DNA from 4 places in the Streptomyces sp. NPDC046939 genome. Region 1 is predicted to be linked to each of the others. Evidence: riboswitches for the same ligand, from Rfam matches in the RefSeq annotation. Region 1 holds a riboswitch; each other region holds the start of a gene.
The links. A riboswitch is a leader RNA that binds a small molecule or an ion and turns the genes downstream of it on or off. The one in region 1 is predicted to bind thiamine pyrophosphate.
Positions count from the first base shown of each region.

Region 2: another riboswitch for thiamine pyrophosphate. It lies ahead of ABZ877_RS35505 (cytosine permease); the one in region 1 lies ahead of ABZ877_RS05760 (thiamine ABC transporter substrate-binding protein).
Region 3: another riboswitch for thiamine pyrophosphate. It lies ahead of thiC (phosphomethylpyrimidine synthase ThiC); the one in region 1 lies ahead of ABZ877_RS05760 (thiamine ABC transporter substrate-binding protein).
Region 4: another riboswitch for thiamine pyrophosphate. It lies ahead of thiO (glycine oxidase ThiO); the one in region 1 lies ahead of ABZ877_RS05760 (thiamine ABC transporter substrate-binding protein).

Region 1 is NZ_JBEYWV010000004.1:50,348-57,957, forward strand. Features, by position in the region: gene ABZ877_RS05740 (LAETG motif-containing sortase-dependent surface protein) at 1-528, shown strand, start outside; gene ABZ877_RS05745 (maleylpyruvate isomerase family mycothiol-dependent enzyme) at 593-1,405, opposite strand; gene ABZ877_RS05750 (ABC transporter ATP-binding protein) at 1,415-2,464, opposite strand; gene ABZ877_RS05755 (iron ABC transporter permease) at 2,465-4,078, opposite strand; gene ABZ877_RS05760 (thiamine ABC transporter substrate-binding protein) at 4,144-5,238, opposite strand; TPP riboswitch at 5,308-5,426, opposite strand; gene rlmN (23S rRNA (adenine(2503)-C(2))-methyltransferase RlmN) at 5,458-6,564, opposite strand; gene ABZ877_RS05770 (phosphatidate cytidylyltransferase) at 6,677-7,610, opposite strand, start outside.
Region 2 is NZ_JBEYWV010000045.1:8,814-16,423, reverse strand. Features, by position in the region: gene ABZ877_RS35515 (HAMP domain-containing sensor histidine kinase) at 1-1,720, opposite strand, end outside; gene ABZ877_RS35510 (response regulator transcription factor) at 1,707-2,429, opposite strand; gene ABZ877_RS35505 (cytosine permease) at 2,469-3,857, opposite strand; TPP riboswitch at 3,851-3,947, opposite strand; gene ABZ877_RS35500 (aspartate/glutamate racemase family protein) at 3,976-4,671, shown strand; gene ABZ877_RS35495 (hypothetical protein) at 4,693-5,088, opposite strand; gene ABZ877_RS35490 (DUF4097 family beta strand repeat-containing protein) at 5,257-6,000, shown strand; gene ABZ877_RS35485 (alanine--tRNA ligase-related protein) at 6,010-7,224, opposite strand; gene ABZ877_RS35480 (TerD family protein) at 7,475-7,610, opposite strand, start outside.
Region 3 is NZ_JBEYWV010000023.1:70,554-78,163, reverse strand. Features, by position in the region: gene hisC (histidinol-phosphate transaminase) at 1-474, opposite strand, end outside; gene ABZ877_RS24660 (LacI family DNA-binding transcriptional regulator) at 855-1,967, shown strand; gene ABZ877_RS24655 (metallophosphoesterase) at 2,194-3,273, shown strand; gene ABZ877_RS24650 (hypothetical protein) at 3,451-4,326, shown strand; gene thiC (phosphomethylpyrimidine synthase ThiC) at 4,393-6,171, opposite strand; TPP riboswitch at 6,164-6,328, opposite strand; gene ABZ877_RS24640 (YibE/F family protein) at 6,400-7,610, shown strand, end outside.
Region 4 is NZ_JBEYWV010000056.1:18,343-25,952, reverse strand. Features, by position in the region: gene ABZ877_RS38575 (FAD-dependent oxidoreductase) at 1-1,030, opposite strand, end outside; TPP riboswitch at 1,260-1,373, shown strand; gene thiO (glycine oxidase ThiO) at 1,371-2,552, shown strand; gene thiS (sulfur carrier protein ThiS) at 2,549-2,749, shown strand; gene ABZ877_RS38560 (thiazole synthase) at 2,751-3,545, shown strand; gene pknB (Stk1 family PASTA domain-containing Ser/Thr kinase) at 3,627-5,522, shown strand; gene ABZ877_RS38550 (deoxyribonuclease IV) at 5,923-6,807, shown strand; gene ABZ877_RS38545 (sulfite oxidase-like oxidoreductase) at 6,833-7,465, opposite strand.

The DNA of each region.
Region 1 (7,610 bases):
ACCGTCAAGGACGTCGATAGGTCCGGGACGCCTGCCACCATCACGCTGATCGATGACTCGGGCAAGAACCTCGACAGCAAGGTCGTCAAGGGCACCGCGGAAGGCGCCACCGTCACGTTCGAAGGTGACTGGGCGCCGAAGACGCACTTCCGCATCCACGTGAAGACCGACGCGTTCAACGTGGACGACGACATAGAGGGCGGCGTCACCACCCCGGCGACCGCCTGCGCCACCGAGAAGCCGACGCCCAAGCCGACGCCGACGCCGGCCAAGCCCGCGCCGGGCACCCCGGCCCCGGAGACGTCGAAGCCCGCCGAGTCCGCCAAGCCGACCCCGGCGGCCCCGGAGTCGGAGAGCCCCGCCGCCCCGGCGCCCGCGAACTCGGCCTCCCCGGCCGGTGGTTCGGACCTCGCCGAGACCGGTGCCGACAGCAACACCGGCCTGTTCGCCGGCATCGCCGCGGCGCTCGTCGTCGCCGGTGGCGGTGTGGTCTTCGCCCTGCGCAAGCGCGGCGCGGCCCAGAACTAGCAGTACGGAAGGGGCCGTACGGGGCACGTGCCCCGTACGGCCCCTTCCCCATGCGCGCCCGGTGTCAGCCGAACGTGGCGCGCTCCAGCCAGAAGTCGAGCAGCGCGCGATCACCGAGCACCTCGACGCCCCCGTCGTCCAGCGACCGGCGCCGGTAGAACGCGAGCAGCAGGTCGGTCATGGGCCCGCGCAGCGCCACGTCCGCCTTGCCGTGTTCGCGCCGCCAGACGATTCCCTCGTCGCCCAGTTCGATCAGCCACTCGGCGGCCGACTCCGGTGCCGTGTCGGTCGCGTGCAGGTGGAGCGTGCGACCGCCCGCCTTCAACTCCTGCGCGCCGTCCCTGGCGTCGACGTCCTGCACGTAACGCACGATCCGCAGCCATTCGTCGATCGCGTCGGCGGCGATCTCGGGCGCCACGTCGTACTCGGCCTTGGCGGCGAGCGCCGCGTCCGCCCGGTGGATCACCGTCTCGTGGGTCATCCGGCGCGCCCAGAACCCGGAGTCCTGCTGCCAGGCCCAGCTCCAGCAGGCGGTGTCGGGCCCTGCCGCGCGCAGGGTGTCCGCGAGGCGCCGGGCCCCGTCGCCGAACCAGGTGGCGAGCGTGGCGGGGTCGTCGTCCGCGGGGGCGCTGTCCGGCAGGTCGTTCTCGTCCAGTTGCTCGCTCGCCCGCGTACGGACCATCGCCTCGGCCCAGCGGTGTGCGCGGCCCACGTGCTCGACGAGCTGGCGCAGGGTCCAGTCCGGGCAGGTCGGCACGGTCACGGAGAGATCGGCGCCGTCGATGTGCGCCCTCAACAGGTCGGCCTGCGCGACGATCTCCGTACAGAAACGGTCGTGCGAGAGCTGGCTTTGTGGGGTGCGCGCGGATGTCGTCATGCGCCGACCCTACGTAGCCGGTCCCCCGCCCAGCACCACAATTTCGGCGGCGTCGAAGGCCACGCCGACCTCGGCACCCGGCTCCGGCGCCTCGCGCAGCGCGCAGGCCGCTTCGAGCCGGGGCGCATCCTCGGGTTGCAGGTGCAGCGCGACGTGCGTACCCCGGAAGGTGCGGGCGGCGACGGTGCAGGTCAACTGGGCGTCGGCGGCGTCGACGAGCCGTACGCCAGCGGGCCGTACGAGGATCTTCCCGGGGCCCCGCGCCGCCCCTGCCGGGACCGGGACCTTGCCCCACGGAGTGTCCGCGGCGTCACCGGAGACCGAGACGGTCGCCTCCACGACGTTGTCGAACCCGAGGAAACGAGCCACGAACTCGTCGGCCGGACGGAGCCACACGTCGAGGGGCGTGCCGGACTGGGCGATGCGCCCGTCCCGCATGACGACGACCCGGTCCGCGAGGGCGAACGCCTCGCCCTGGTCGTGCGTGACGGCGAGCACGGTGGTGCCCAACTCTCCGAACAGTTCCCGCAGTTCGACGACCAGGCGCTCGCGCAGCGAACGGTCGAGCTGGCCCAGCGGTTCGTCGAGCATGAGGAGGCGCGGCCGGGGCGCGAGCGCGCGGGCCAGCGCGACGCGCTGCTGCTCACCGCCGGAGAGCGCACCGACGGCACGGTCGGCGGCGCCGGGCAGCCCGACGAGTTCGAGCAACTCCCGCACGCGAGCCCGCTGTTCGGCCTTGCCGGCGCCGTGCATCCGCAGCCCGAACGCGACATTGCCGCCCACGTCCCGCTGCGGGAACAACTGGTGGTCCTGGAACATCAGCCCCACGCCCCGCTTGTGCGCGGGCACACCCGCCTGGTCGCGCCCGGCGAGCAGCACCCGCCCGGAGTCGAGGTGCTGCAACCCCGCGACGACCCGCAGCAGCGTCGACTTGCCGCTGCCGCTCGGCCCGAGCACGCAGACGATCTCGTGCTCGGCGACCTCCAGGTCCACGCGGTCGAGCGCCGCGCGCCCCCCGAACCGTACGGTCGCGTCGTCCAGTGCGAGCATGGCCGCCATTCAGAACTCCCCGGTCGTGGCCCGCGCGGGCCGGATGCGTTCGAGCAGCAGGAGGGAGACGGCGCAGACGATCATGAGGACCGTCGAGAGGGCCATCGCCTGCCCGTAGTTGAGGTCGCCGGCGCGGCCGAGCAGCCGGGCCACGGCGACCGGCAGTGTCGGGTTGTCGGGCCGCGCGATGAAGACGGTCGCCCCGAACTCGCCGAGCGACACGGCGAACGCGAATCCGGCCGCGACGAGCAGCGCCCGCCGCACCATCGGCAGGTCGACCTCCCGCCAGGCCCGCAGGGGCGAGGCGCCGAGCACGGCGGCGGCCTCCCGCAGCCGCCCGTCGACGGCGCGCAGGACCGGCAGCATGGTCCGTACGACGAAGGGCACGCCGACCAGCGCCTGGGCCAGCGGCACCAGGATCCAGGACGCGCGCAGGTCGAGCGGCGGCTTGTCGAGCGTGATCAGGAACCCGAACCCGACGGTCACGGCGGACACCCCGAGCGGCAGCATCAGCAGCGCGTCGAACCCGCGCACGAGCCGTCCCGCTTGCCGGGTCAGCGCGGCGGCCGCGAGCCCCCCGACGACGAGGGCGATCCCGGTGGCGGCGAGCGCGTACTCCAGGGAGTTCCACACGGCGTCGATCGGCGGTACGAGGAAGGTCCCGCCGTCGGAGTCGCCGAGAGCCCGGTAGTACGCGAACCCGTACCCGCCCGGCGCGTCGAGCGAGCGCTGGATCAGCACGCCGAGCGGCAGCAGGATCAGCACGGCGACCGTGGCGAGGACCCCGGCGAGCAGCGCCCACTGCCCGGCCCCGCGCGGCCTGCGCGCCGTGTGCGCCGCGTCGACCAGCCGGAGCGCGCTCTCGCGCCGGCGCACGCTCCAGGCGTGCACGCCCAGGATGAGCCCGACCGCGACGAACTGCACGATCGTGAGGACGGCGGCGGTCGACAGGTCGAAGATCTGCGCGGTCTGCCGGTAGATCTCCACTTCGAGGGTCGAGTAGCCCGGCCCGCCGAGGATCTGCACGACCCCGAACGACGTGAAGGTGAACAGGAAGACCATCAGCCCCGCCGCCGCCACGGCCGGGCCGAGCGCGGGCAGCGTCACCCGGCGCCACGCCGCGAACCGCGAGGCGCCGAGCATCCGCGCAGCCTCCTCCTGACGCGGATCGAGCTGCCCCCAGAGCCCGCCCACGGTCCGGACCACCACCGCGTAGTTGAAGAAGACGTGCGCGACGAGGATCGCCCACACGGTGGTGTCGAGCCGCACGCCCCACAGCTCGTCGAGCAGCCCGCCCCGCCCGACCAGGGCCAGGAACGCCGTCCCCACGACGACGGTCGGCAGCACGAACGGCACGGTGACGACCGCCCGCAACACCTGCTTGCCGGGGAAGTCGAGCCGCGCGAACACATACGCGCCGGGCAACGCGATCAGCAACGTAAGGGCGGTCGACGCCAGCGCCTGCCACACCGTGAACCACAGGACGTGCCGGATGTCCGACTCCGCCAGCACGTCCCCGATCCGCCCGAACTGCCAGGCGCCGCCGACGAGGAGCCCACGGCGGACGATGGCGACGACCGGGTACGCGAAGAAGACCGCGAAGAAAAGGACAGGCACGACCATGAGACCGAGCCGCGCGGCGCCCCCGGAGGAGCGCCCGCGCGATGCCCGGGGCCGCGTCGGGGGTGCTACTTCCTTACGAGCGAGGTCCACGACTTGACCCAGTTGTCACGGTTCTTGGCGATCCTGCGCGGGCTCATGTACTCGGGGTCGGCGACGCGCACGGCGTACTTGGTGTACTCGGCGGGCGCGTGGGCGTCCTCGGTCACCGGGTCGACGAACATGTTGAGCGGCATGTCCTGTTGGAACTCCTTGGAGATGAGGAAGTCCAGGAGCGCCTTGCCGCCCTTCTCGTTCTTCGCCCCGTCGAGCAGCCCCGCGAACTCGACCTGCTGGAAGCACGTCTTCGTCGCGACGCCGACCGGCGACGTCCTCGGCTGCGGGTCGGAGTAGATCGCCTCGGCGGGCGGCGAGGACGCGTACGACACGACGAGTGGCCGGTCGCCGCCCGCCTTCTTACCGCCCGCGCTGCCGCTGAACTCCTCGTTGTACGCCTGGTCCCAGCCGTCGACGACCTTCACCCCGTTGGCGACGAGCTTCTTCCAGTAGCCCTGCCAGCCGTCGTCGCCGTACTCCGCGGCGGTCCCGAGCAGGAAGCCGAGGCCGGGCGAGGAGGTGGCGGCGTTCTCCGTGACGAGCAGGTTCTTGTACTGCGGCTTCGCGAGATCGGCGAAGGAGGACGGCGGCGCCAGCTTGTGCTGCTCGAAGTACTTCTTGTCGTAGTTGACGCAGATGTCGCCGGTGTCGATGGGCGTGACGCTGTACTTGCCGAACAGGATGTCGAGCCGGTACTCGCTCAGCACCCGTTCGATCCCCTCGGCCTTGTACGGCGTGAAGATCTTGTTGTCGATCGCGCGGGACAGCAGGGTGTTGTCGACGCCGAAGAAGACGTCGCCCTGCGGATTGCCCTTGGACAGGATCGCCTTGTTGACGGCCTGCCCGGCGTCACCGTCCTTCAGGACCTTCACCTTGTACCCGGACTTCTTCTCGAAGTCCTTCAGTACGTTCTTGGAGACGGCCCAGGAGTCGTGGCTGACCAGGGTGACGGTCTTGGAGTCGCCCGAGCCGCCGTCGCCGGACGACCCGCAGGCGGAAAGAGCGACAAGAGCGACGCCCACGGCCAGGGCCAGGCACGTCTTCTTCTTGCTGATGGTGGTGCTCATCGGATTCCTCCTGGAATGACCAGGAGAAGACGCGGCCCCGCCCGGAGGTTCCCGGGCAGGGCGCAACAGCATGAGTGGTGACCGAACTTCCTACCCGGAATGACCCGGGCGAGGTTCAGAGGGTCTGCGGCCTGCGGTGTGAACCGGTGCCGCACTCTCAGCGCTGTGGCGCTCCCCTGTCGGAATATGCAGATGTGGTGAGTGGTGCCGGACCTCAGATTACCGCTCGGTCGCGGCGAGCTGACCGCACGCCCCGTCGATCTCCTGGCCACGGGTGTCCCGGATGGTGACGGGCACCCCGTGCGCGGCGATCGCCTCGACGAACGCCTTCTCGTCCTCGGGCCGCGACGCGGTCCACTTCGACCCCGGCGTCGGGTTGAGCGGGATGAGATTGACATGCACGGGCTTGCCCCGCAGCAGCCGCCCGAGCCGGTCCCCACGCCACGCCTGATCGTTGATGTCGCGGATGAGGGCGTACTCGATCGACAGCCGACGCCCGGACTTGGCGGCGTACTCCCACCCGGCGTCGAGGACCTCGCGCACCTTCCACCGGGTGTTGACCGGTACGAGGGTGTCGCGCAGCTCGTCGTCGGGCGCGTGCAGCGAGATGGCGAGGCGGCACTTGAACCCCTCGTCGGCGAAGCGGTGGATGGCCGGCACGAGCCCGACCGTCGACACGGTGATACCGCGCTGCGAAAGGCCCAGCCCGTCCGGCTCGGGGTCGGTGAGCGCCCGGATGGCGCCGACGACCCGCTTGTAGTTGGCGAGCGGCTCGCCCATCCCCATGAAGACGATGTTGCTGAGCCGCGCCGGCCCACCAGGGATCTCGCCGTCCCTGAGCGCCCGCATCCCGTCCACGATCTGGTGCACGATCTCACCGGTCGACAGGTTCCGGTCGAGCCCGGCCTGCCCCGTGGCGCAGAACGGGCAGTTCATCCCGCACCCGGCCTGCGACGAGATGCACATGGTGACCCGGTCCGGGTAGCGCATGAGCACGGACTCGACGAGCGTCCCGTCGAACAGCCGCCACAGCGTCTTGCGGGTGGTGTCCTGGTCGGTCGACAGGTGCCGCACGACGGTCATCAGCTCGGGCAGCAACGCCTCCCGCAGCTTCTCGCGCGACCCGGCGGGGATGTCGGTCCACTCCGCGGGGTCGTGCGCGTACCGCGCGAAGTAGTGCTGCGAGAGCTGCTTGGCGCGGAACGGCTTCTCACCGATCGCGGCAACAGCCTCCTTCCGCTCGGCGGGCGAAAGATCGGCAAGGTGCCGCGGCGGCTTCTTGGCTCCGCGGGGGGCGACGAAAGTGAGTTCTCCGGGCTTAGGCATGGCTCATCCAGTGTCGCACGCGTCGCAGGCCCGTCGGGAATCCCGCTTTTCAGCGCGCGGAAACGGGCCCCCGCCAAGAGGCGGGAGCCCGTAAACAGGAGAGACGCCCGGGTCAGGACCCCACGAACAGGACCAGGAGGAGCCAGACCACCGGTGCCGTCGGCAGCAGGGAGTCCAGGCGGTCCATGATGCCGCCGTGGCCGGGGAGCAGCGTGCCCATGTCCTTGATGCCGAGGTCGCGCTTGATCATGGATTCGCCGAGGTCGCCGAGGGTCGCGCTGGCGGCGACGCAGACGCCGAGGACGAGCCCCTGCCACCAGGCTCCGTCGTCGACCAGGAACTCCATGCAGAGCACGCCGGCCACCATGGCGAACGCCACCGCGCCGACCAGGCCCTCGCGGGTCTTGCCGGGGCTGATGCGAGGCGCGAGCTTGTTCTTGCCGAAGCGCCAGCCGACGGCGTACGCGCCGGTGTCGCTGACCACGGTGAGGATCAGGAACGTCAGGACGCGCCACGCCCCGTCGTCCGCGGTGAGCATCATCGCCACGAAGGTGGCGAGGAAGGGGACGTAGAACGCGGCGAAGACGCCCGCCGTCACGTCCTTCAGATAGCCCTCGGGCGGCTCCGTCATCCGCCACACCAGGACGGCGAGCGCGGTCAGCGCCATCGCCACCCAGGCGCCCTCGGCGCCGCGGACGTATCCGGCGACGACCATCGCCGCGCCGCCGATGGCGAGCGGCACGAGCGGCGCCTTGATGCTCTTGCGCTCCTGGAGCCGGGAGGTCAGCTCCCACAGGCCGACGACGACGGCGACCGCTATCACGCCGACGAAGACGGCCTTGACGACGAAGAGCGACGCGATGATCACGACGCCGAGTCCGACGCCGACCCCTATGGCCGCGCCGAGGTCCCGGCCCGCGCTCTTCTTCGCCTTCGGCGGCTCCGCGCGCCGCGAAGACGACTGCGGCGCCTGTGTGTGCGACGACTGCGGCTGCTGGGGCCGCTGCGGCTGCTGGGGCGAAGAGGCCGGCAGAGGCTCCTGCGGC
Region 2 (7,610 bases), on a different contig from region 1:
CCTCGACCAGGATCTCGTCCCCGCCGCCGTCGGCGCGGGCCCGCAGGGTGACCGTGCCGCCGGGGCCCGTGTGCCGTATCGCGTTCGACACGAGGTTGGCGACCGCCTGGCGCAGCCGTACGGGGTCCGCCCGCAGCTCAGGGAGCGGGGCCTCGGGACGGCACACCGACAGGGTGACGGCCGCCGTCTCCGCGCGCACCTGGTGCGCCGTGGCCACCTGGCCGAGCAGCTCCTCCACCCGCACCGGCCGCGGGTGCAGCCGCAGCGCGTCCGCGTCGGCCGCCGCCAGGTCCTGGAGGTCGTCGATGAGGTGCTGGAGCTGCACGGCCTCTTCGAGGAGCGAGTCGATGAACGCCGGGTCGGGGTCGGCGACACCGTCCTGCGCCGCCTCCAGCCAGCCCCGGATGGTGCTCAGCGGGGTCCGCAGCTCGTGGGCGACGTCGCTGACCATCGCCTTGCGCTGCTCCTCCAGGCGGGTGCGGTGGGCCGACATGTCGTTGAACGCCGCCGCGAGTCTGCCGATCTCGTTGTCCGTCGTCACCGGCACCGGCTGCGTCTCGCGGCCGTCCTTGAGCCGCTGGGCGGCGCCGGTCAGCGCGTACAGGGGGCGCACGAGGCGCCTGCCCGCCAGGACGGACGCGCCGACGGTCAGGGCGAGGACGAGCGCGGCGACGCCCGTGATCTTCGCCGTGTTGCGGGGTGAGAGGTCGAAGCCGGGGACGGTCGCGCCGCCCTGGTCGCCGATGAAGAGGAGCGCGGGCGCGGCGACGTAGGAGGTGAGCTGTTCGCGCCGGGCCGTGCCCACGCAGGTGGCGACCGTACGGTCGTCCTGCGCGGTCTCGGCCGGGGCGGGCGCCGGTACCGGGCGCGGGACCGTGTCCTGGGCCGCCGCGGCCTCCTCGGCGGCCGCCCGTTTGGCCGCCACCGCGCGCGGTGCCTGCTGCCAGGTGAGGTCCAGGGCGAGGTCGACGCGGTCGTGGCCCTGCCGCCGCAGGCAGGAGTTGGTGAGCCGGGTCAACGCGGTGAGCGCCTTGCCCTCCGTCCTGGTCGGCCGTTCGAGGATGCCCGTCGCGCACTTGTAGTAGCCCGGGTCGTCGGTGGCGCCGGAGCCGACCGGTTCCACCGCGGGGCGTCCGCTCGGGCCCACGACGACGTCGGCGGCGATGCCGAGCGAGCGCAGGCACGCCTTGTTCCGCTCGGCGATGCCGTGCAGGGTCTTGCGCTCCGCGCCGGGCAGCTTGAACGGGCCGACCGCGCGCGCGTCGATGCGGTCCGTCGCCGCGTCCTGCGTCCCGGCCCGGGCGGAGGCGAGCGCCGTGTCGACGGAGAGCGGGTCGACGGTCGCGGACGCCTGCGCGGGCAGGGTGCGCGGCGGCGTGCTGCCCGCCGAGTCGGCGAGGGGTGCGCGCCTTAGCGTGGTCAGGGTGATGTGGCGGCCGGTGGAGTCGGCCAGGTCCCGTACGACGGTGCCGACGCCGTCCCAGCGGGGGTGCGTGGCGGCGTAGCCGAGGAGGGTGTCGTAGATCCGTGTGTCGTCGGCGAGGTTCTGGCCCTGCTCCTGCTTGATGGCGCCGGACGTGGTCTGCACGGCGAGCCAGGCCGTCGCCGCGACCGAGCAGGTGGCGACGAGGACGGAGACGGCGAGGAGCCGCCCGCGCAGGCTCTTGCGCAGCGGGGGCCGGTCCGTCCGCGGCCCGTCGGCGGTCCTACGCCGACGCATCGCGGGCGCCCTTGTCCGGGTCCGTCAGCTTGTAGCCGACGCCGAAGACGGTGAGCAGCCGGACGGGGCGGCGCGGCTGCGGCTCAATCTTCTTGCGGAGGTTCATGACGTGCACGTCGACGGTGCGGTTGCTGATGTAGCGGTCGAAGCCGTGCAGTTCGGCGAGGAGCCGCTCCCTGCTGAAGACCCGGCCCGGCTCCGCCGCCATCGCCGCGAGCAGCCGGAACTCGCCCGGCGTGCACTCGACGGCCGCCCCGTCGACGGCGACCTCGTGCCGGTCGGGGTCGACGACGAGCGCGCCGACGGTCAGCCGCGCCGACGCCGGGCCGGTCGCGCCGCCCCGGCGGGTGCGGCGCAGCAGGGTCCGCACCCGTGCCATCAGTTCGCGCGGGCTGTACGGCTTCGTCATGTAGTCGTCGGCGCCGAGGTCGAGGCCGAGCAGCAGATCGTCCTCGGTGGAGCGCGCGGTCAGCATCAGGACGGGGATCTCCCGCGCCTCGGCGCGCAGCACCCGTACGACGTCGAGCCCGTCGGTCCGCGGCATCATCACATCGAGGACGAGCAGGTCGGGCTCGCCCCGCCGGATCTCCTCGATGGCCTGCCGCCCGTCCCGTACGACGGTGACGGCGTGGCCCTCACGCTCCAGGTAGCGGCGGACCAGCTCGGCCTGTTTCTCGTCGTCTTCGGCGACCATGACGTTTGCGCACACCCCGCAGATCGTAGGCGAGGTGCGGGAACACGTGTCCGGTCAGCTCGCGCGCGACCGGAACGGGGCGTACACGAGCAGCGCCGTGCCGAACGCCACGTAGTAGCCGAGATCCGCGCCGTGCAGCGCCTCGGCCACCGGGCCGACGTACAGGGACGTGTTCATGAACGGGACCGTGGCGGCGAACGCGGCGAGGAACGCGACCAGGGCGGGGACGACCGGCCGGCGGCGGGACGACTCGCCGGCCAGGTCGACGGGGGCGCCGCGCCGGGCGCGGGCCCGGGCCAGCCAGTCGACGAGGACGACCGCGACGAAGCCGGGGATCCAGTAGCCGACGAAGAGCAGGACGTTCTGGAAGCGGGCGGCGGTGTCGGCGGCGTGCATCCACAGCACCAGCGGGAAGCCGAGCGCGGCGGCCAGGGCCGCGGCGAGCGGGCGGGGCAGGCGGGCGCCGACGACCTGGAGGGCGAGCGAGCCGCTGTAGTCGTTCATGGCGTTGCTGCACAGCGCGGCGAGCGCCACGGCGAGGAGCCCGACCGAGCCGACGACCCCGCCGCCGAGCAACGTGTCGACACCTCGCGCGGTCTGGTCGGTGAAGACGGAGGCACCCCACAGGCCGAGCGCCTGCACGGCCGTGAAGGAGACGACGACACCGGCGAGCGTGCACCAGAACATCCGGACCGGGGAGGTGGTGCGCGGCAGGTAGCGGCTGAAGTCGCTGGCGTACGGGGCCCAGGAGAGGGCCAGGCTGAGCGCGATGGTGGTGGTCAGCGCGAACGCGCCCGCGCGGTCGGCCCCGTGGACGCTGCCGTGCCCCGCCGGGGTGACCCCGGCGTCCGCGAGCCGCAGCGCCAGGGCGCAGAACGCGACCGCGAGGACGGCCGTCATCCACTGTTGCAGGCGGTGGATCGCCTCGTAGCCGAGCGCGCCGAACGCGCCCTGCGCGGCCATCATCACCAGCGCCCCCAGCCAGAACGGCCAGCCGCACAGCCGGGCGAGCGCGTCACCGCCGAACAGGCCGATCAGCGCGTCCCAGGCGATGGAGGACAGCCACTGCAAGGTGCCGGGGACGACGACGCCCCGGCCGAACGCCAGCCTGGCCAGCGGCAGTTGACCGGCCCCGGTGGCGCTCCCCCACGTCCCCAGGTACGCGGTCGGTACGGCGCCCAGCACCGTGCCCAGGACCACGGCGGCGAGCGCGGTGCCGAAGTCCAGGCCGAGCGCGGCGCCGACGGTGCCGGTGAAGACACCGCTCATGGTCAGATTGGGCGCGAACCACACGGTGAACAGGCGCCCGGCACCGCCGTACCGGTGGCTCTCGGGAACGGGCGCGATCCCCCGCGCCTCGGGGCGCCAGTCACCGGGGGCGGCGGGCATCCGCCCGTCGAAGGCGGCCTCGCGCGGCTGCGTGGAAGCGTGCGGCATCGACATCTCGCTGACATCCCTCCGCCAGTGCTAACTGGTTCAGGTTCTACGGGTGTGATCTCAGCCCCGCTTCTCGGGGCACCCCGTGTCGGGCAGTACCGGAGCGCACCCTACCCTGTCGGCCATGAGGACCATCGGCTTGATCGGCGGCATGAGCTGGGAGTCGACCGCCGAGTACTACCGGCTGCTCAACGAGCTGACGCGGGACCGGCTCGGCGGGCTGCACTCGGCGCGGATCGTGCTGTACTCCGTCGACTTCGCGGAGATCGAACGGTTGCAGGTCGCGGGCGACTGGGAGGAGGCCGGCCGCGTCCTCGGCGCGGCCGCCCGGAGCCTGGAGGCGGCCGGCGCCGATCTGCTGCTGATCTGCACCAACACGATGCACAAGGTCGCCGACCAGGTGCGGGCGGCGACGTCCGTACCGCTGCTGCACCTCGCCGACGCGACGGCGGACGCGGTCCGCGCGGCGGGCGCGAAGCGGGTCGGGCTGCTCGGCACCGCGTTCACCATGGAGCAGGACTTCTACCGGGGCCGCCTCGCGAGCCACGGCCTCGACGTGCTCGTCCCGGACGAGGCGGGCCGCGCGCTCGTGCACCGGGTGATCTACGAGGAGCTGTGCCTCGGCATCGTCCGGGACGCCTCACGCGCCGCGTACCAGGAGGTCATCGCGGGGCTCGTGGCGGCGGGCGCGGAGGGCATCGTCCTCGGCTGCACGGAGATCGAGCTGCTGATCGGCGCCGAGGACAGCCCGGTCCCGGTCTTCCCGACAGCACGGCTGCACGCGGAGGCGGCGGTACGGGAGGCGCTGCGCGACGGCTGATGCCGAGCGGTTCCGCGTGGGTCAGGGTGCTGGTTCTCCCAGTTCCTCCGGGGTCGACGGGTGGCATGCCTTGATCGCGTCGGTGAGGGTGGCGTGGATGCCTCCCCTGAGGCGGTCCGCGCCCGCCGCTCGTAGCGCGGAGCGCGCCGCGGCGTGGGCGACCAGGGCGACGGAGCCGGCGTCCGGCGCGCCCTCCGTCCCCAGGGCCGTGCCGACGAACTGCCGCACCGCGCCGGTCGTGCAGTGCTCGACGCCCCTGAAGTCGAGCACGAAGAGGCGCTGACCGGTGTCCGTCATACGGCCCAGCAGCCCGCACAACTCGGCGGCCACGGCGTCGTCGAACGTCCCGGCGACATCGACGACCAGGACGTTCCCGGTCGCCCAGCGCGCCGGGAAGGTCACCCGCGCTCGCTCCATCCTCGGTCCTTCGGTCCTCGGGCCGCGCATGCGCGGCGGCTCGTGTGCGGGGGCGCCTACCCCGGCCCGCACAACCGCACGCCCCCATCATGCGGCGCCACGGAAGCTCCGGGACAGGCGCGTGCCGGGGCCGGTGCGGGGCAAGCGGCCGGAATGAAGGCAGCGACGATGACATCCGCCCGGCGCCTGGCGGCCGCGGTGCTCGGCCTCGCGACCGTTCCCGTCCTCGCGGGGTGCGGCGGGGGCGACGGCCACGCCTCGGCGCGGGGCGCCGAGTTGGCCGCGTCCGACCTGCGGCTGACCATCACCACGGACAACGGTGTGCGGCTGCGCCCCACCGACGGCGACAAAGTAGGCGTCGACAGGGCCGTCGCCCACCACTGGTCACGCCACGACGACACCCGCGTCCTCGACCTGAGCTGCCGCGACCGGGAGCAGCCGGGCCGGCCGTGTCCGCGTATGCCCGAGATCCAGGTCCCCGCCGGCACGGCCGTGACGGTCACCGCCCGCAACGCCGGGATCGACGCCGCGGGCCTGACCGGCCCCCTCGACCTGACCACGGTGAACGGCGATGTGACGGTGGCCGATTCCGGCGCGGGCAAGGCGTCGCTGCGCCTCGCGACCCGCAACGGCTCCGTGCACACCACCTCCGTACGCGCCTCGGCCCTCGGCGCGCGCACGGTCAACGGCGATGTCACCCTCGACTGCGCGACCGCCCCGCGCCGGGTCTCGGCGCGTACGGTGAACGGCTCGGTCGACGTCGCCGTGCCGCATGACGCCCCCGGCTACCGGGTGGACGCCACGACGGACCACGGCCGCCCGGCGGTCACGCTGCCCGCCGCCACCGACGGCTCCGCGCCCACGATGACGCTGGCGACCGTCAACGGCGACGTACGCGCCGACCGCCTGTAGGGCCTGCTCCTACCCTTCCTCCGAGCGCAGGCTGAGCACGAGGTCGCGCGGCAGGCCGTGCGTGTCGTGCAGGTAGTGCAGGTCGTCCTCGTCGAGCGGCCCCTGGAAGCGGGGCCGGGCGAGGACCTGACGTCCCCGGGTCAGGAGTCGGCCGAAGCGGCGTTCCTCGTCGAGGAGCACACGCCGCACCTCGTCCGGGTCCGTCGACTGCCGGAAGTGGTCCAGGGTGTGGTGCACCAACTCCTGTGGGAAGTCGTCGAGTCGGCGTGTGGAGTCGTCGCGCCAGAGCACGGTGAGGGCGCGGCGCAGCAGACGGCGGAGGACGTAGCCGTGCCCCGTGTTGCCGGGCCGGACGCCGTCGGCGATGACCACGACGGCCGAGCGCAGGTGGTCGGTGACCAGGCGCCACGAGGGCTCGTCCAGGGTCCACACGCGGGGCAGTTCGCGGCGCCAGGGGTCGAACACGTCGCACTCGTAGACCGAGTCCTTGCCCTGGAGGAGGGAGACGAGGCGCTCCACGCCGAGGCCGGTGTCGACGTTGCGCTGCGGCAGCGGGACGAGGGTGCCGTCGGGCAGGCGGCGGTGGCGCATCATCACGTGGTTCCACACCTCGACCCAGCGCTCGTCCTGGGTGGGCGTGGAGCGCGGCGGGGTGTCGCCGGTCCACAGGAAGATCTCCGAGTCGGGTCCGCAGGGCCCCGTAGGCCCGTTGGACCACCAGTTGTCCTCGACGGTGAACTCGACCGGAACCCCGCGCTCCTCCCAGACCCGCAGGGAGCCGGTGTCCCGTCCGACCTGTCCGTCACCGCCGAAGACAGTGGCGTGGAGCAACCCCGGGTCGACGCCGAGCCCTTCGGTGAGCAGGTCATGGCCCCAGGCGAGGCTCTGCGGGCCTTCGTAGTCGCCGAGCGACCAGGTGCCGAGCATCTTGAAGACGGTGAGATGGGTGGGGTCACCGATCTCGTCGACGTCGGTGGTGCGCAGGCACCGCTGTACGTTGACCAGGCGCCGCCCCTGTGGATGCGGCTTCCCCTCCAGGTACGGGGTGAGGGGGTGCATGCCCGAGGTGGTGAAGAGCACGGGGTCGCCGGGCGGCGGGAGCAGGGTGGAGCCGGTGATGCGCCGGTGGCCGCGGTCCTCGTAGTACTCAACGAACGTCTTGATGACGCCGTCCGTGGTGAGGCTAGGCCGGGTGCTCCGCGGGTTCGGGTCACGGGTGTTCATGGGGTGGCTCCTTCGCTGTCGAGCGGGGAGGCACCGGACACGGGTCCGCACGATCACCGGAAACCGGGCTTGAGGCCAAGAGACCATCGGCGGGCCGTCTCCGGTCGCCGATGGATGAGGTGGAACGTCAGGCGGCGGCAACCGGCGAGCTGGTCGCTCGCGCGGTTGCCGCGGTGGTGCACAGGCCCTTGACGTTCATGACATCCACGGTAACGCGGTCTCGCGCGGACGGCCCGTGATTTACGTCGCCTCAGACGTTGACGCCGAAGTCCTGCGCGATGCCGCGCAGCCCGGACGCGTAGCCCTGACCGACGGCGCGGAACTTCCACTCGGCGCCGTGCCGGTACAGCTCACCGAAGACCATGGCGGTCTCCGTCGAGGCGTCC
Region 3 (7,610 bases), on a different contig from region 1:
GACGAAGATGAGGCGCGTGCGGTCGGTGATCGCGTCCGCCATGGCGTCGAGGTCGTGGTCCTCACCCGCCGTGAGCGGCACCTGCACCGACGTCGCCCCGCTGATCTGCGTGATGATCGGGTACGCCTCGAAGGAGCGCCACGCGTAGATCACCTCGTCGCCCGGGCCGCTGGTCGCCTGGAGCAATTGCTGGGCGACGCCGACCGAGCCCGTGCCGGTGGCCAGGTGCGTGACCGGCACGCCGAAACGGTCCGCCAGCTCGTCCATCAGGCCCGAGCAGGCCATGTCCGGGTAGCGGTTGAAGGTGCCCGCCGCGGCGATCGCCCGCTCCATCACCCCGGGCAGCGGGGGATAGGGGTTCTCGTTGGAGGACAGCTTGTACGCCGCCGGGCCCCCGGCGGCCGCGGGCTTGCCCGGCTTGTAGGTGGGGATCCCCGCCAGCTCCGCGCGCAGCTTGGGGTTCGTCTCGCTCACCGCAGTCCTCCTCGTGGCCACCGTTCGAATACTGCTTACCTTATGAGGATTGGCCGTCCACCCCAATGGTCCGGGCCTGACCGCCCTGAAGAAGGGGGACGAGCAGGCGTACGGCGAGGGGGGAGCGCTCCGCGGCCTGGCGCGCGCCGGTGGCTCGCGCCGTGGCGCGCATCACCCGTGCAGGTGAGTTGAGACCGACTCGCAACATCGCGGAGGCGGCAGGCCCGTCGGTGCCGACAGGTGACGTAACCGCGTCGAAACCGCTAACTTCCTGCTGTTCCATGGTCATTGACGGGTCGTCACCTTGCAGAAACGTGCCTGTCAACGCGTGCATATGCACCCCCGCCATGCGGCCGCATGAGCCCTACTATCGGCTCGCCATGACAGCAGCAGGGAAGCACCAGGTGAGCCGGGCAGAGACGACCCGCAGAGGCACCCGGCCGGGCCGGGCAGGCATCAGAGACGTTGCCGCCGCCGCCGGGGTCTCGATCACGACTGTCTCGGACGCGCTCAACGGCAAGGGCCGGCTCCCGGACGCCACCCGACGCCATGTCCGCGAGGTCGCCGACCGGCTGGGCTATCGCCCTTCCGCGGCCGCCCGCACGCTCCGTACCGGCAAGTCGGGCCTCATCGGCCTGACAGTGACGACCTACGGGGATGAACCTTTCACCTTCACCGAATTCGCGTATTTCGCGGAGATGGCGAGAGCCGCGACCTCCGCCGCGCTGGCCCGGGGCTACGCCCTCGTCATCCTGCCCGCCACCTCACGCCACGACGTGTGGTCGAACGTCGCCCTCGACGGCACCGTCGTCATCGACCCCTCCGACCACGACCCGGTCGTCAGCGAGCTGGTCCGCCAGGGCCTGCCCGTCGTCTCGGACGGACGTCCCGCGGGCACCCTGCCCGTGACCGCCTGGGTGGACAACGACCACGAGGCCGCCGTCCTCGGCATCCTCGACCACCTCGCCGAGGCCGGCGCGCGCCGCATCGGCCTGCTCACCGGCACCACCACCGACACCTACACCCACCTGTCCACCTCCGCCTATCTGCATTGGTGCGAGCGGATCGGGCAGGAGCCGGTCTACGAGTCCTACCCGGCGCACGACCCGTGCGCGGGCGCCGTCGCGGCCGACCGGCTGCTCGCCCGCCCCGACCGGCCCGACGCGGTCTACGGCCTCTTCGACCCCAACGGCACCGACCTGCTCGCCGCGGCCCGCCGCTACGGGCTGCGCGTACCGGAGGACCTGCTGCTGGTGTGCTGCAGCGAGTCGACCGTGTACGCGACGACCGAGCCGCCCATCACGACCCTGTCCCTGAAACCGCGCCGCATCGGCACAGCCGTCATCCAGCTCCTGATCGACGCCATCGAAGGCGTCGATTCGGACCAACCGGTCGAACAGGTCATACCGACAGAACTCATCGTGCGGACCTCCTCGCAGCGCCGCCCGCAGCGCACCACGGTCAGCCCGCCCCGCTCCCCGGGGCAGGGCTGACCGGCCCCACTCGCCCTCCCGACCCGTTGCAGCCGCCACGGACGAGAGGAAAAGTCCACACCAATTCGGGAGAAAAGTGTGGCGAACAGCCGCCCGTCACCGATTCACCACCCCTGGTGCATCACACAGCACGAGCCGCATTCCTATGATGGGCGGACGACACCGCGGGCCGCTGCGACCAGGCAGTCCGATCCGGTGCACAGGCGGCGCAATGGTGGAGGGGTCGATGACTCAGGGGGCCGGTCAGGGACCCGCAGCGCGCACGGAGACGCTGCGTGACTTCCGCGTGCCCGCGTACGTCCATGACGTACCGGCGAACGTGCAGCCGACCACCCCCGTCCCCGACTCCCCCGAGCCGGCGCAGTACCCCGACGGTTACACGCCGACCGAGCGCGACCTGCCCGTCATCAACCGGGGAGACACCGTGCAGATGGACACCGCCGCGACCGCCGCACCGGCGCCCAGGGCCGGTGACGAGAAGGGGCCGCTGTACGTCGTCGGTGACGTGCACGGCTACCTCGACGAGCTGCTCGCGGCGCTCCGCGAGAAGGGCCTGGTCGACGCGGACGGCGCCTGGATCGCGGGCAACGCGCGCCTGTGGTTCCTCGGCGACTTCACCGACCGGGGACCCGACGGCATCGGCGTCATCGACCTCGTGATGCGGCTCAGCGCCGAGGCGGCCGCCGCGGGCGGCTACTGCAAGGCGCTGATGGGCAACCACGAGCTCCTGCTCCTCGGCGCGAAGCGGTTCGGCGACACGCCGGTCAACTCCGGCGCGGGCACCGCCACCTTCCAGGCGGCCTGGCTGCTCAACGGCGGGCAGAAGTCGGACATGGACCGCCTCCAGGACGTGCATCTGCAGTGGATGTCCCGGCTCGACGCGATCGAGATCGAGGACGACCACCTGCTCATGCACTCGGACACCACCGCGTACCTGGACTACGGCGACTCCATCGAGGCGGTCAACGACACGGTCCGCGAGACCCTCACGCGCAATGACGCGGACGAGTGCTGGGACGTGTTCCGCAAGCTGACCAAGCGCTTCGCGTTCCGCGACGAGGAGTCGGGCCCCGGTGCCGTACGCGAACTCCTCGGCACCTACGGCGGCTCGCGCGTCGTGCACGGCCACAGCCCCATCCCGTACCTCCTCGGCGAGGTCGGCACCGAGGACGCCGACGGCGAGGAGAGCGGTCCCGTGGTCGAAGGGCCTCATGTCTACGCGGGTGGGCTCGCCATCGCCATGGACGGTGGCGTCACCATGGCCGGAAAGCTGCTGGTCCAGCAACTCCCCATGCTTGACCGCTAGTTCTCTGGGCAGGCGCCGTGGACGGAGCGTCGCGCGCGCGGGGGCGAATTTCGAAAACTCCCTGTCACGGCGTGCTGTGACCGCTCTACCATCGGCGTATCCGTAGCAGGCTCCCCTCCGTTTCTGCCCGACGGCTCGTAACCATGCGGGCCACCAAGCCCTACGGAGCATCGGGGGATGCACATGAACAGCGCTCCGCATTTGCTGAACGAGGACCGCCCCGAGTTCGAGCGGATCCTCGATGAGGCGCTGCGTACCGCACCCAACCGGCCTGAACTCGCCGCCGTGGGCCAGCGGCTCAACCCCGAACAACTGCGCACCATGGCGTTGAACGCCGCCGCACTGATCAGCACGGCGGCGGCCACCGAGTACGAGCACTACACCAAGGTCCGTGACGAGCTGCGCTCCGCTCCGCAGCCCGTCCGTCCGCTACGTGAAGGAGGCACCTCCAGCTCGTCCGAGTCCGGCGGCAGCTCCCTCGGCTTCGCCGCCACGGTGGGTGAGGTCGCGGAGACCACGGGGCCCGGTGTCGCCGCGGTCGCCGTCGTGCTCGCCCCGGTCCTCGCCGGGACGGCGGCCGCCATCTTCCTGCTGGTCGGCTACATCCTGAAGATGCTCAACCCGCCACCGGACTTCGCCGACACCCTGCTGTCCGTCGGCTGGGTCTTCGGCGCGCTCACCGCGGCGGGCATCCTCGTCGCCGCGGTCTGCCTGCTCCTGACGGCCCTGCGCAACGGATCGACGTCGCTCCACGCAGGCGCGTACGGCGAGGCCAGCGAAGAGGTGAGGCGCGCCAGGGAAGCCTGGGGCGAGGCGCTCCTCGAGCGGGGCATCCTGCCGTTCCTGCGGGACGCGCAGGAACGGACCGCCCTCGGCGGCGGTTCGCTGAGCGGTGGCGGCGGCTCCACCGGCCGCATGCCGCAGCTCGGCTACAACAGGCCCGGGTTCAGCAGCCCCGACGGCGGCGGCACCGCCACGGGGCAGCGTGCCGGGTTCTCCAGCCCGGATTTCTCGAGCCCGGACTTCGGGGGCCCCGAGCACCAGCCGGACTGAGACCGGGGTACAGGGCTCGGGGCGCACGGTGGCGGCCCCGAGCCCGTCGTCATGCGCGGACGCCGGTCAGTCGGCGAGCGGCAGATAGACGCGGTTGCCCGCCTCGGCGAACTCCTTCGACTTCTGTTCCATGCCGGCCTCGACCTCGGCCCGCGTGGTGCCGTGCTCGCGGCGGATGTCCTGCGAGATCTTCATCGAGCAGAACTTCGGGCCGCACATGGAGCAGAAGTGCGCCGTCTTCGCCGGTTCGGCGGGGAGTGTCTCGTCGTGGAACTCCCGTGCCGTGTCCGGGTCGAGCGCCAGGTTGAACTGGTCCTCCCAGCGGAACTCGAAGCGGGCGTCCGAGAGCGCGTCGTCCCAGTCCTGCGCGCCCGGGTGCCCCTTGGCGAGGTCCGCCGCGTGCGCCGCGATCTTGTACGTGATGACGCCGGTCTTCACGTCGTCGCGGTTGGGCAGGCCGAGGTGCTCCTTGGGCGTGACGTAGCAGAGCATCGCCGTGCCCCACCAGGCGATCATCGCGGCCCCGATCCCGGACGTGATGTGGTCGTACGCGGGCGCCACGTCCGTGGTCAGCGGACCGAGCGTGTAGAACGGGGCCTCCTCGCAGATCTCCTGCTGGAGGTCGATGTTCTCCTTGATCTTGTGCATCGGGACATGGCCCGGGCCTTCGATCATGGTCTGGACGCCGTGCCGCTTGGCGATCGAGTTGAGCTCCCCGAGCGTCCTGAGCTCCGCGAACTGGGCCTCGTCGTTGGCGTCCGCGATGGAGCCGGGGCGCAGCCCGTCGCCGAGCGAGTACGTGACGTCGTACGCCGCGAGGATCTCGCAGAGCTCCTCGAAGTGCTCGTAGAGGAAGCTCTCCTTGTGGTGGGCGAGGCACCAGGCCGCCATGATCGAACCGCCGCGCGAGACGATGCCGGTCTTGCGGTTGGCGGTCAGCGGGACGTACGGGAGCCGGACGCCGGCGTGCACCGTCATGTAGTCCACGCCCTGCTCGGCCTGCTCGATGACGGTGTCCTTGTAGATCTCCCAGGTCAGCTCCTCGGCCTTGCCGTCGACCTTTTCGAGGGCCTGGTAGAGCGGCACCGTGCCGATGGGGACGGGGGAGTTGCGCAGGACCCATTCGCGGGTGGTGTGGATGTTGCGGCCGGTGGAGAGGTCCATGACGGTGTCGGCGCCCCAGCGGGTCGCCCACGTCATCTTCTCCACCTCCTCCTCGATGGACGAGGTGACGGCGGAGTTGCCGATGTTGGCGTTGACCTTCACCAGGAACCGCTTGCCGATGATCATCGGCTCGATCTCCGGGTGGTTCACGTTGGCGGGCAGCACCGCGCGGCCCGCCGCGATCTCCTCGCGGACGGTCTCGGGTGCGACGTTCTCCCGGATGGCCACGTACTCCATCTCCGGGGTGATCTCGCCCCGCCTGGCGTACGCGAGCTGGGTCACGGGCTCGCCGGTCCTGCTGCGGCGCGGCTGGCGGGGGCGGCCGGGGAAGACCGCGTCGAGGTTGCGCAGACCGCCGCGTGGCGAGGTGTGCTTGATGCCGTCGTCCTCGGGGCGGGCGGGGCGGCCCGCGTACTCCTCGGTGTCGCCGCGGGCGATGATCCAGTTCTCCCGGAGCGGTGCGAGCCCCCTGCGCACATCGGTGTCGACGGTCGGATCGGTGTACGGGCCGGAGGTGTCGTACAGCGTGACGGCCTGGCCGTTGGTGAGATGCACCTGTCGGACCGGCACCTTGAGGTCCGGGCGTGAGCCCTGGATGTACCCCTTGTGCCAGCCGATGGACTTCCCGGCCTCCGGCTCAGAGCCGTTGGAGGCAGGCGTGCGTGTGTCCGTTGTGGTCATGAGACCTACTCCCTACGCCGGCATTACCCGGTAACAGGTTCGGCGGTCGACGCAGCGGTGTTCGTCGGCGGTGTTTCACGCTGTTTCACGTGAAACACGCATGGACGAAGGTCAGCGCCCTCTCAGCCCGGTGCTCCGAGCTCCCGCGTGTGCAAAGGTGCCTCCACGCTAGCGGCAGTTCGGACGCGTTGAACAGAGGGCCCCTGTCGCTCTTGCGATGATCGGGCGGTGACCACGACGCAGCAGCCCCCGCCTCCGCCGCCCCAACCGCCGCATGGGCCCGGCCCCTCAGGGTCAGGGCACGGCCCGGGCGGACACGGCCACTCGCACAGTCATGGGCCCGCCACGCCCGTCTCACAGCACCTGCGCAAGGTCATCGCGGCGATCCTGGTGCCGTTCTCCGTCGCCGTCGTCGTCGGCCTCGTGGTGCTGTGGCCGGGCGGGGCCCCCGACCACGAGCGCACCGGTGTCGGCTTCGACCGCCAGACGCAGCAGGCCACCGTCGCCCGGGTCGAGAAGGTGGACTGCAAGTCCGTGAACGCGGCGGGCTCCGCCACCCAGGACCCGTCGGGTGCGCCGACGCAGGGCCGGGCCTCCGGTACCTGCGAGAAGGCGACGATCCGGGTCGCCACCGGCAAGGACACGGGTCGTACGTTCACGGAGATCATCCAGCCGGACTCGCCACGGCAACTGCGCGAGGGCCAGAAGGTGATCGTCGCCTACGCGCCGGACGCGCCCAGGGAGTTGCAGTACTCGGTCACCGATGTGGACCGCAAGATCCCCATGGCGCTGCTCGCCGGGATCTTCGCCCTGGTGGTCGTCGTGGTGGGCCGCATGCGCGGCGTCATGGCGCTGGTCGCGCTCGCGGTCAGCTTCCTGGTGCTGACGCTGTTCATCCTCCCGGCGATCCTCCAGGGCTCGAACCCGCTGGTCGTGGCCGTCGTCGGGGCGAGCGCCATCATGCTGATCGCGCTCTACATGTGCCACGGGCTGACGGCCCGTACATCGGTCGCCGTCCTCGGCACCCTCGTGTCACTGCTGCTCATCGGCGTGCTGGGATCGCTCTTCATCGGCTGGGCCGCCCTGACGGGCAACACGGACGACAACACCGGCCTGATCCACGGCCTGTACCCGGACATCGACATGAGCGGCCTGCTGCTCGCCGGCGTCATCATCGGGTCGCTGGGCGTGCTGGACGACGTGACGGTCACGCAGACGTCGGCGGTGTGGGAGCTGCACGAGGCCAACCCGACGATGGGCTGGCGCGGCCTGTACCGGGCGGGCATCAGGATCGGCCGCGACCACATCGCGTCCGTCGTCAACACCCTGGTCCTCGCGTACGCGGGCGCGGCGCTGCCGCTGCTCCTGCTCTTCTCGATCGCGCAGAGCAGCGTCGTCGACGTGGCCACCAGTGAGCTGGTGGCCGAGGAGATCGTGCG
Region 4 (7,610 bases), on a different contig from region 1:
CTCCTTCGCGCAGCCAGCACACCGACCAGGCCGCGCCTGCCGGGTCCCCGCGCCACACGGTCGTGTCGGCGGCGCGGTGGTGGCCCGCGTACTGCACGAACCGCCCGAACTGCTCCGACCAGAAGTAGGGCACCGGGTCGTACACGGCCGGTGTCTCACCGATGATGTTCGCGGCGACGGTCCGGGGCCCTTGCAGGGCGTTGTCCCAGTGGTGGACGAGCAGCCGCTCGCCGTAGCGCGCCGAGGGGAAGGACGAGCAGTCCCCGACGGCGTAGACATCGGCCACGGAGGTGCGCAGCCCGGCATCGGCGACGACCTCGCGGTGCTCGCCCAGCTCGATGCCGGACCCGGCGAGCCACCCGGTGGCGGGCCGGGCGCCGATGCCGACGACGACGGCCCCGGCGGGCAGCCGCGTCCCGTCGTCCAGGGCCACGAACCCGGGCTCGACGTGCTCCACGCGCGCGTGGGTGCGCAACTGGGCCCCCGCGTCCGCGTACCAGGCCGCCATGGGCGCGGCGATCTCGGCGGGCAGCGCCCCGGCCAGCGGTCGCTCGGCGGCCTCCACGACGGTGACCCGGCAGCCGGCCTCGCGGGCGGCGGTGGCGAACTCGGCGCCGATCCACCCGGCGCCCACGACCACCACGTCACGCTGCTCGGCGAGGACGGGCCGCAGCCTCTCGGCGTCGTCGAGGGTGCGCAGCAGGTGGACGCCGGGAACGCCGTCCGCACCGGGCAGCCGCACGGGTTCGGCACCGGTGGCAAGGACGAGGACGTCGTAGGACACGGCCCCGTCGGCGGTGTCGAGTTCATGGTCACCGGGTCGCACACCGGTGACCTCGCGCCCCAGCTCCAGGGTGACGCCGAGGGCGGCGAAGTCCACGTCGAAGGCGGACCCCTCGGCCTTTCCGAGCAGGACGGCCTTGGAGAGCGGCGGCCGGTCGTAGGGCGGATGGGGCTCGGCGCCGATCAGCGTGACGGTGCCCGCGAAGCCCTGTTCGCGCAGGGCCACGGCGGTCTGCACACCGGCCATCCCCGCGCCGACGATGACGACGTGCCGCTGCCCCTGAGGTGTTCCGTTGCCGCTCGGTTGCTCGCTCACCGGATCACCTTAGGCGTCCGATCTTGCGTCGGTCAGCGGCACGGGCCACTCCCGCGCCGTGACGTCCTGCACACGTGTCACTGGTTTAGCGATCAAGCCGCCGTCCGCACCGACGACCGTACTTACTGAGGAGCGCGCCGGGCGGTTAGGGTGGCCGACGTAAAGCACTCGCGGGAGCCCGTACGCAGCGGGCTGAGAGGGAGGCTGGAGCGGCCTCCGACCGTACGAACCTGATCCGGGTCATGCCGGCGAAGGGAGGGGCTGGACGCCCATGTCGCGTATCCCCCAGTCAACCGACGTCCTGGTCGTCGGGGGCGGCATCATCGGTCTCGTCACGGCGTGGCGGACCGCGCAGCGCGGCCTCACGGTCGCGGTCGTGGACCCCGCGCCGGGCGGCGGGGCCGCCCAGGTGGCGGCCGGGATGCTGGCCGCGGTCACCGAACTGCACTACGGCGAGCAGACGCTGCTCGCCCTGAACGTCGAGTCGGCGCGCCGCTATCCGCGGTTCGTGGCGGAGCTGTCCGAGGCCACCGGCCAGGACCTCGGCCACCGCGCGTGCGGCACCCTCGCGGTCGCCCTGGACGCGGACGACCGGGCGCACCTGCGCGAACTGCACGCCTTCCAGCGGAAGTCGGGCCTGGAGTCCGAGTGGCTGTCGGGCCGCGAGTGCCGCCGCCTGGAGCCGATGCTCGCGCCGGGCGTGCGCGGCGGCCTGCGGGTCGACGGGGACCACCAGATCGACCCGAGAAAGCTCGCGAGCGCCCTCGTGACGGCCTGTGAGCGGGCGGGGGTGACCTTCCACCGCCAGAAGGCCGAACGCCTCTCAGTGATCCACGACAAGGCGCGTGGCGTGACCCTGGCGGACGGCACGGTGCTGGAGGCCGGCCAGACGGTCCTGGCGGCGGGCAGCCACAGCGCCTCGCTGCCCGGCGTCCCGGACGAGGTCCGGCCACCGGTCCGCCCGGTCAAGGGCCAGGTCCTCCGTCTGACGGTGCCGCCCCGGTACGCGCCGTTCCTCAGCCGCACCATCCGCGCCGTGGTCCGTGGCAACCACCTGTACCTGGTGCCGAGGGTCGACGGCGAACTGGTCGTCGGCGCCACGAGCGAGGAACTCGGCTGGGACACCACGGTCACCGCGGGCGGCGTCTACGAACTCCTGCGCGACGCCCACGAACTGGTCCCCGGCATCACGGAACTCCCCCTGACGGAGACCTGCGCGGGCCTGCGCCCCGGCTCCCCGGACAACGCCCCGCTCCTCGGCCCCACCGCCCTGCCCGGCCTGCTCCTGGCCACGGGTCACTACCGCAACGGCGTACTGCTCACCCCGGTCACGGGCGACGCGATGGCCCACGCCCTGACGACGGGCGAACTGCCGGAGGAGGCCCGCCCCTTCACCCCGGACCGCTTCCCCGCCCCCACCCGCACCCCGGCCACCTCGGAGCAGCCCGCATGAACGTGTCCCTGAACGGCGAACCGCGCGCGGTGGCCACCGGAACCACCCTGGAGGCGCTCGTGGCGACGCTCACCACCGCGCACTCCGGCGTGGCCGCGGCCCTGAACGAGACGGTCGTACCCCGCACCCAGTGGCGGGCGACAGAACTGACCGAAGGCGACCGCGTAGAGGTCCTCACCGCAGTACAAGGAGGCTGACATGGCGGACGACGCCTTCGTCCTCGGAGACACCACCTACTCCTCCCGCCTGATCATGGGCACGGGAGGCGCCCCCAGCCTGGAGATCCTGGAGCGCGCGCTGACCGCGTCCGGCACCGAACTCACCACCGTGGCAATGCGCCGCGTGGACGCGACCGTGCACGGCTCCGTCCTCTCCGTCCTGAAGAAGCTGAACATCCAGGCGCTGCCGAACACGGCGGGCTGCTACACGGCGGGCGAAGCGGTCCTCACCGCCCGACTGGCCCGCGAAGCGCTGGGCACCAGCCTGATCAAACTGGAGGTCATCGCGGACGAGAGGACCCTCCTCCCCGACCCGATCGAGACGCTGGAAGCCGCGGAGACCCTGGTGGACGACGGCTTCACCGTCCTGCCGTACACGAACGACGACCCGGTCCTGGCCCGCAAGCTGGAGGACGCCGGCTGCGCGGCGATCATGCCGCTCGGCTCCCCCATCGGCTCGGGCCTCGGCATCCGCAACCCGCACAACTTCGAGCTGATCGTGGAGCACGCGCGCGTGCCGGTGATCCTGGACGCGGGCGCGGGCACCGCCTCCGACGTGGCGCTGGCGATGGAACTGGGCTGCGCGGGCGTGATGCTCGCCTCGGCGGTGACCCGGGCGCAGAAACCCGTGCTGATGGCCGAGGGCATGCGGCACGCGGTGGAGGCGGGCCGCCTCGCGTACCGTGCGGGCCGCATCCCCAGGCGCCACTTCGCCGAGGCGTCGTCCCCCACGGAGGGCCGCGCACGCCTCGATCCGGAGCGTCCCGCCTTCTGACGGTCACAGCTCTGCTGCAGTCCGGGCCCGGTCCCGCAGCGGGAAGCGGCCCTGTCAGCCACCCCTCGTACACTCGCCTGCGTGGACACGACCCTTCAGGACCCGTTGCTCGGGCATGTGCTCGACGGCCGGTACCGCATCGACGCACGGATCGCGGTCGGCGGGATGGCCACGGTCTACCGGGCCGTGGACACCCGCCTGGACCGCGTGCTCGCGCTCAAGGTGATGCACCCCTCCCTCGCCACGGACGCGACGTTCGTGGAGCGCTTCATCCGCGAGGCGAAGTCCGTGGCCCGCCTGGCGCACCCGAACGTCGTGGGCGTCTTCGACCAGGGCGCCGAGGGCGCGTACGTCTACCTGGCGATGGAGTACATCGCGGGCTGCACGCTCCGCGACGTCCTGCGCGACCGCGGCGCCCTGCGCCCCCGCGCGGCGCTCGACATCCTGGAGCCGGTCCTCGCCGCGCTCGGGGCGGCGCACCGCGCGGGCTTCGTGCACCGGGACATGAAGCCGGAGAACATCCTCATAGGGGACGACGGCCGGGTGAAGGTGGCGGACTTCGGCCTCGTCCGCGCGGTGGACACGGTCACGAACACCACCGGCACCCTCCTCGGCACGGTCTCGTACCTGGCCCCGGAGCAGATAGAGGACGGCACGGCGACCCCCGGTGTGGACGTCTACGCGTCCGGCGTGGTCCTGTACGAGATGCTGACGGGCAGCAAGCCGCACACCGGCGACACCCCGGCCCAGGTCCTCTACAAGCACCTGCACGAGGACGTGCCGCCCCCTTCCGCAGCCGTGCCCGGCCTGCCGGCGGCGCTGGACGCCTTGGTGGCGACGGCCACCGCGCACAGCCCGCAGGCCCGCCCGCACGACGCCGTGGAACTCCTGGCCCACGCGCGCGAAGCGCGGGCAGCGCTGACGGAACCGGAACTGGACACCGCGCCCCCGCAAGCCATCGAGACGCCGCACGCGGGAGCGGAGGACCGCACAAGCGTCCTCCCCCGAGCGGTAGAGCCACCCCCGGAAACCCGAACCAGCCGCCTGCAATCCCCACCCCCACTGCCACCCCACTCCTCCAGCACAACCAAACCCCGGCGCGCCAGGTTCGCGATCATCGCCGCGCTGCTCCTGATCCTCGGCATCGGCTCGGGCGTCTGGTACATCAACTCGGGCCAGTTCACGAAGGTCCCCCCGCTGCTGGCCAAAACAGAGGCAGAAGCGAAGAAGCGGCTGACGGACGCGGGCCTGCACCCCGCCGGCAAAACCACCTACGCGTACAGCGACACCTACAAGCGCGGCACGGTCATGAGTACGGACCCGGAGGCGAACGCCCGCATCCGCGACGACGGCACGGTGAAGCTGACCGTGTCCAAGGGCCCCAAGACGGTGAAGATCCCCGACCTGGAGGGCACCCGCCTCGCCACGGCCAGAAGCGACCTCGAAAAGCGCGGCCTGAAGCCGGGCATGGTCACCAAGGAGTTCAGCGAGGACATCGCCAAGGGCTCCGTGATCAGGACGGACCCCAAGGCCGACTCGACCCGCACCTCGGGTTCCGCGGTGGCCCTGGTCGTCTCCAAGGGCGCCCCCGTGGACGTCCCCGACGTCACGGGCGAGTCCGAGGACGACGCGGTCGCCGACCTCGAGGACGCGGGCCTCAAGGCGGAGATCGCCCCCACCCGCGTCACATCCGACGAGGACAAGGGCGACGTGGCCCGCCAGTCCCCGAGCGACGGCCAACTCTCCGAGGGCGACACGGTCACCCTGACGATCTCGAAGGGCCCCCCGCTGATCGAGGTCCCGGACGTAGAGGGCATGAACGTCGACGAGGCCCACGACACACTCGAGTCCGCCGGCTTCAAGGTCGACGAGGACCGCGGCCTCCTGGGCCTCTTCGGCGACACGGTGAAAAAGCAGTCGGTAAACCCGGGCGACAAGGCCCCAAAGGGCTCAACAATCAAGATCACGATCCGCTAGCCCCATCGGCGATCACCCGCGTACAGGACGAAAGGGGCTGGCGACTGGCCCCTCTCGTCTCGTGCACGTCTGACCCCCGCCGTCACGGCCACCGGCGGTCAGGCGCGTACTAGACGAGGGGGACGGGCCGCCGACCGTCACGACCGCCAACGGTCAGGCGCGTACGAGACGGGAGGGGGCGGTCGGGGTATGTGCGCGCGCAGCACTCGCGCGCGCGGTGAGGGCGGCCAACGCAAGCGGCGATGCCGGCAAGATGGCGAGCACGGACATGCCCCGGGCGGCCCCGGACCCACCCCCGCACCTGTCGGAGCGAGACGGATGGCCGCCAAGGAGGGCCCAGACGGCCACCCTCCCTTCGTCGCGTGACCGGCAGGCCCGAACCCATGACACCCTGGACAGGGTGAACACCCGCAGACCCCGCAATCCCGTCGGCGGCCACGTCCCGGTCGCCGGCGGCCTGGCCACCGTAGGCCTCCAGTACGCCCAGGACGTCAAGGCCGAGACCGTCCAGGTCTTCGTCGCCAACCCGCGCGGCTGGGCCACACCCCCCGGCAACCCGAAGCAGGACGACGCCTTCCGCGCCCGCTGCGCCGCCGAGGACATCCCGGCCTACGTCCACGCCCCGTACCTGATCAACTTCGGCTCCCACACCGAAGCCACCGTGGAGAACAGCGTCGCCTCGATGCGCCACTCCCTGCGCCGCGCCCGAGCGATCGGCGCCCTGGGCGTGGTCGTCCACACGGGTTCGGCGACGGGCGGCCGCGACCGTTCGGTGGCGCTGGCCCAGGTCCGCGCCCACCTGCTCCCGCTCCTGGACGAGCTGGACCACGAAGACGACCCGTTCCTCCTCCTGGAGTCGACCGCGGGCCAGGGCGCGTCCCTGTGCGCCCGCACCTGGGACTTCGGCCCGTACTTCGACGCCCTGGACCACCACCCGAAACTGGGCGTCTGCCTGGACACGTGCCACATCTACGCGGCGGGCCACGACCTCGCGGGCCCGGGCGGCATGAAGCAGACCCTGGACCTGCTCGTGGACACGATCGGCGAGGGCCGCCTGAAGCTCATCCACGCCAACGACTCCAAGGACGTCGTGGGCGCGCACAAGGACCGCCACGAGAACATCGGCGCGGGCCACATCGGCGCGGAACCGTTCCGGGAGCTGATGACACACCCCGCGACGGAGAACGTCCCGCTGATCGTGGAGACCCCGGGCGGCAAGGAGACGAACGCGACGGACATAGCGCGCCTGAAATCACTCCGGGGCGAACAGGCCCCGAACCAGTAGGCCCCGAACCGAAACGCCCCGAACCCTAGAGCTCAGGCCCCTCCCCGGGAACCTCCTGATAGGAGTACCGCTGCTCCCGCCACGGATCCCCCACGTTGTGGTACCCGCGCTCCTCCCAGAACCCCCGCCGATCCGCGGTCATGTACTCCACACCCCGCACCCACTTCGGCCCCTTCCAGGCATACAGATGGGGCACGACGAGCCGAACGGGGAACCCGTGCTCGGCGGTGAGCAGCTCCCCGCCCTTGTGCGTGGCAAAAATGGTCCGCTCCGCGGCGAAGTCGGCGAGCCGCATGTTGGAGCTGAACCCGTACTCGGCCCAGACCATGACATGTGTGACGGCGGGGTCCGGCGGCGCGAGCTCGAGGATGGTGGAGGCGCGCACGCCACCCCACTCGGCCCCGAGCATGCTGAACTTGGTGACGCAGTGCAGGTCACCGACGACGGTCGCGTAGGGGAGGGCCGAGAACTCCTCGTGGTTCCAGCAGTGCTTGCCGCCGTCGGCGGTAGCCCCGAAGACCCGGAACTCCCACCGCTCGGGCCGGAACTTGGGCACGGGCCCGTAGTGCGTGACCGGCCAGCCGCGCTGCAGACGCTGCCCCGGAGGAAGCTCCGGCTGCACTGCTCCTCCAGACTCGCGACCCACCGGCTGACCCATGCCTCCATCCTGACAGAAGCCGAGCGGTGACCGTGACCACGTGCCCGCCGACGGGCCGTGGGAACCCCGGTGGATCATTGATTCGGGGCAACTCGTACTAAGCATGCACTTACTGGACGCGTTGTGGGACCGGTGCGAGGATGCG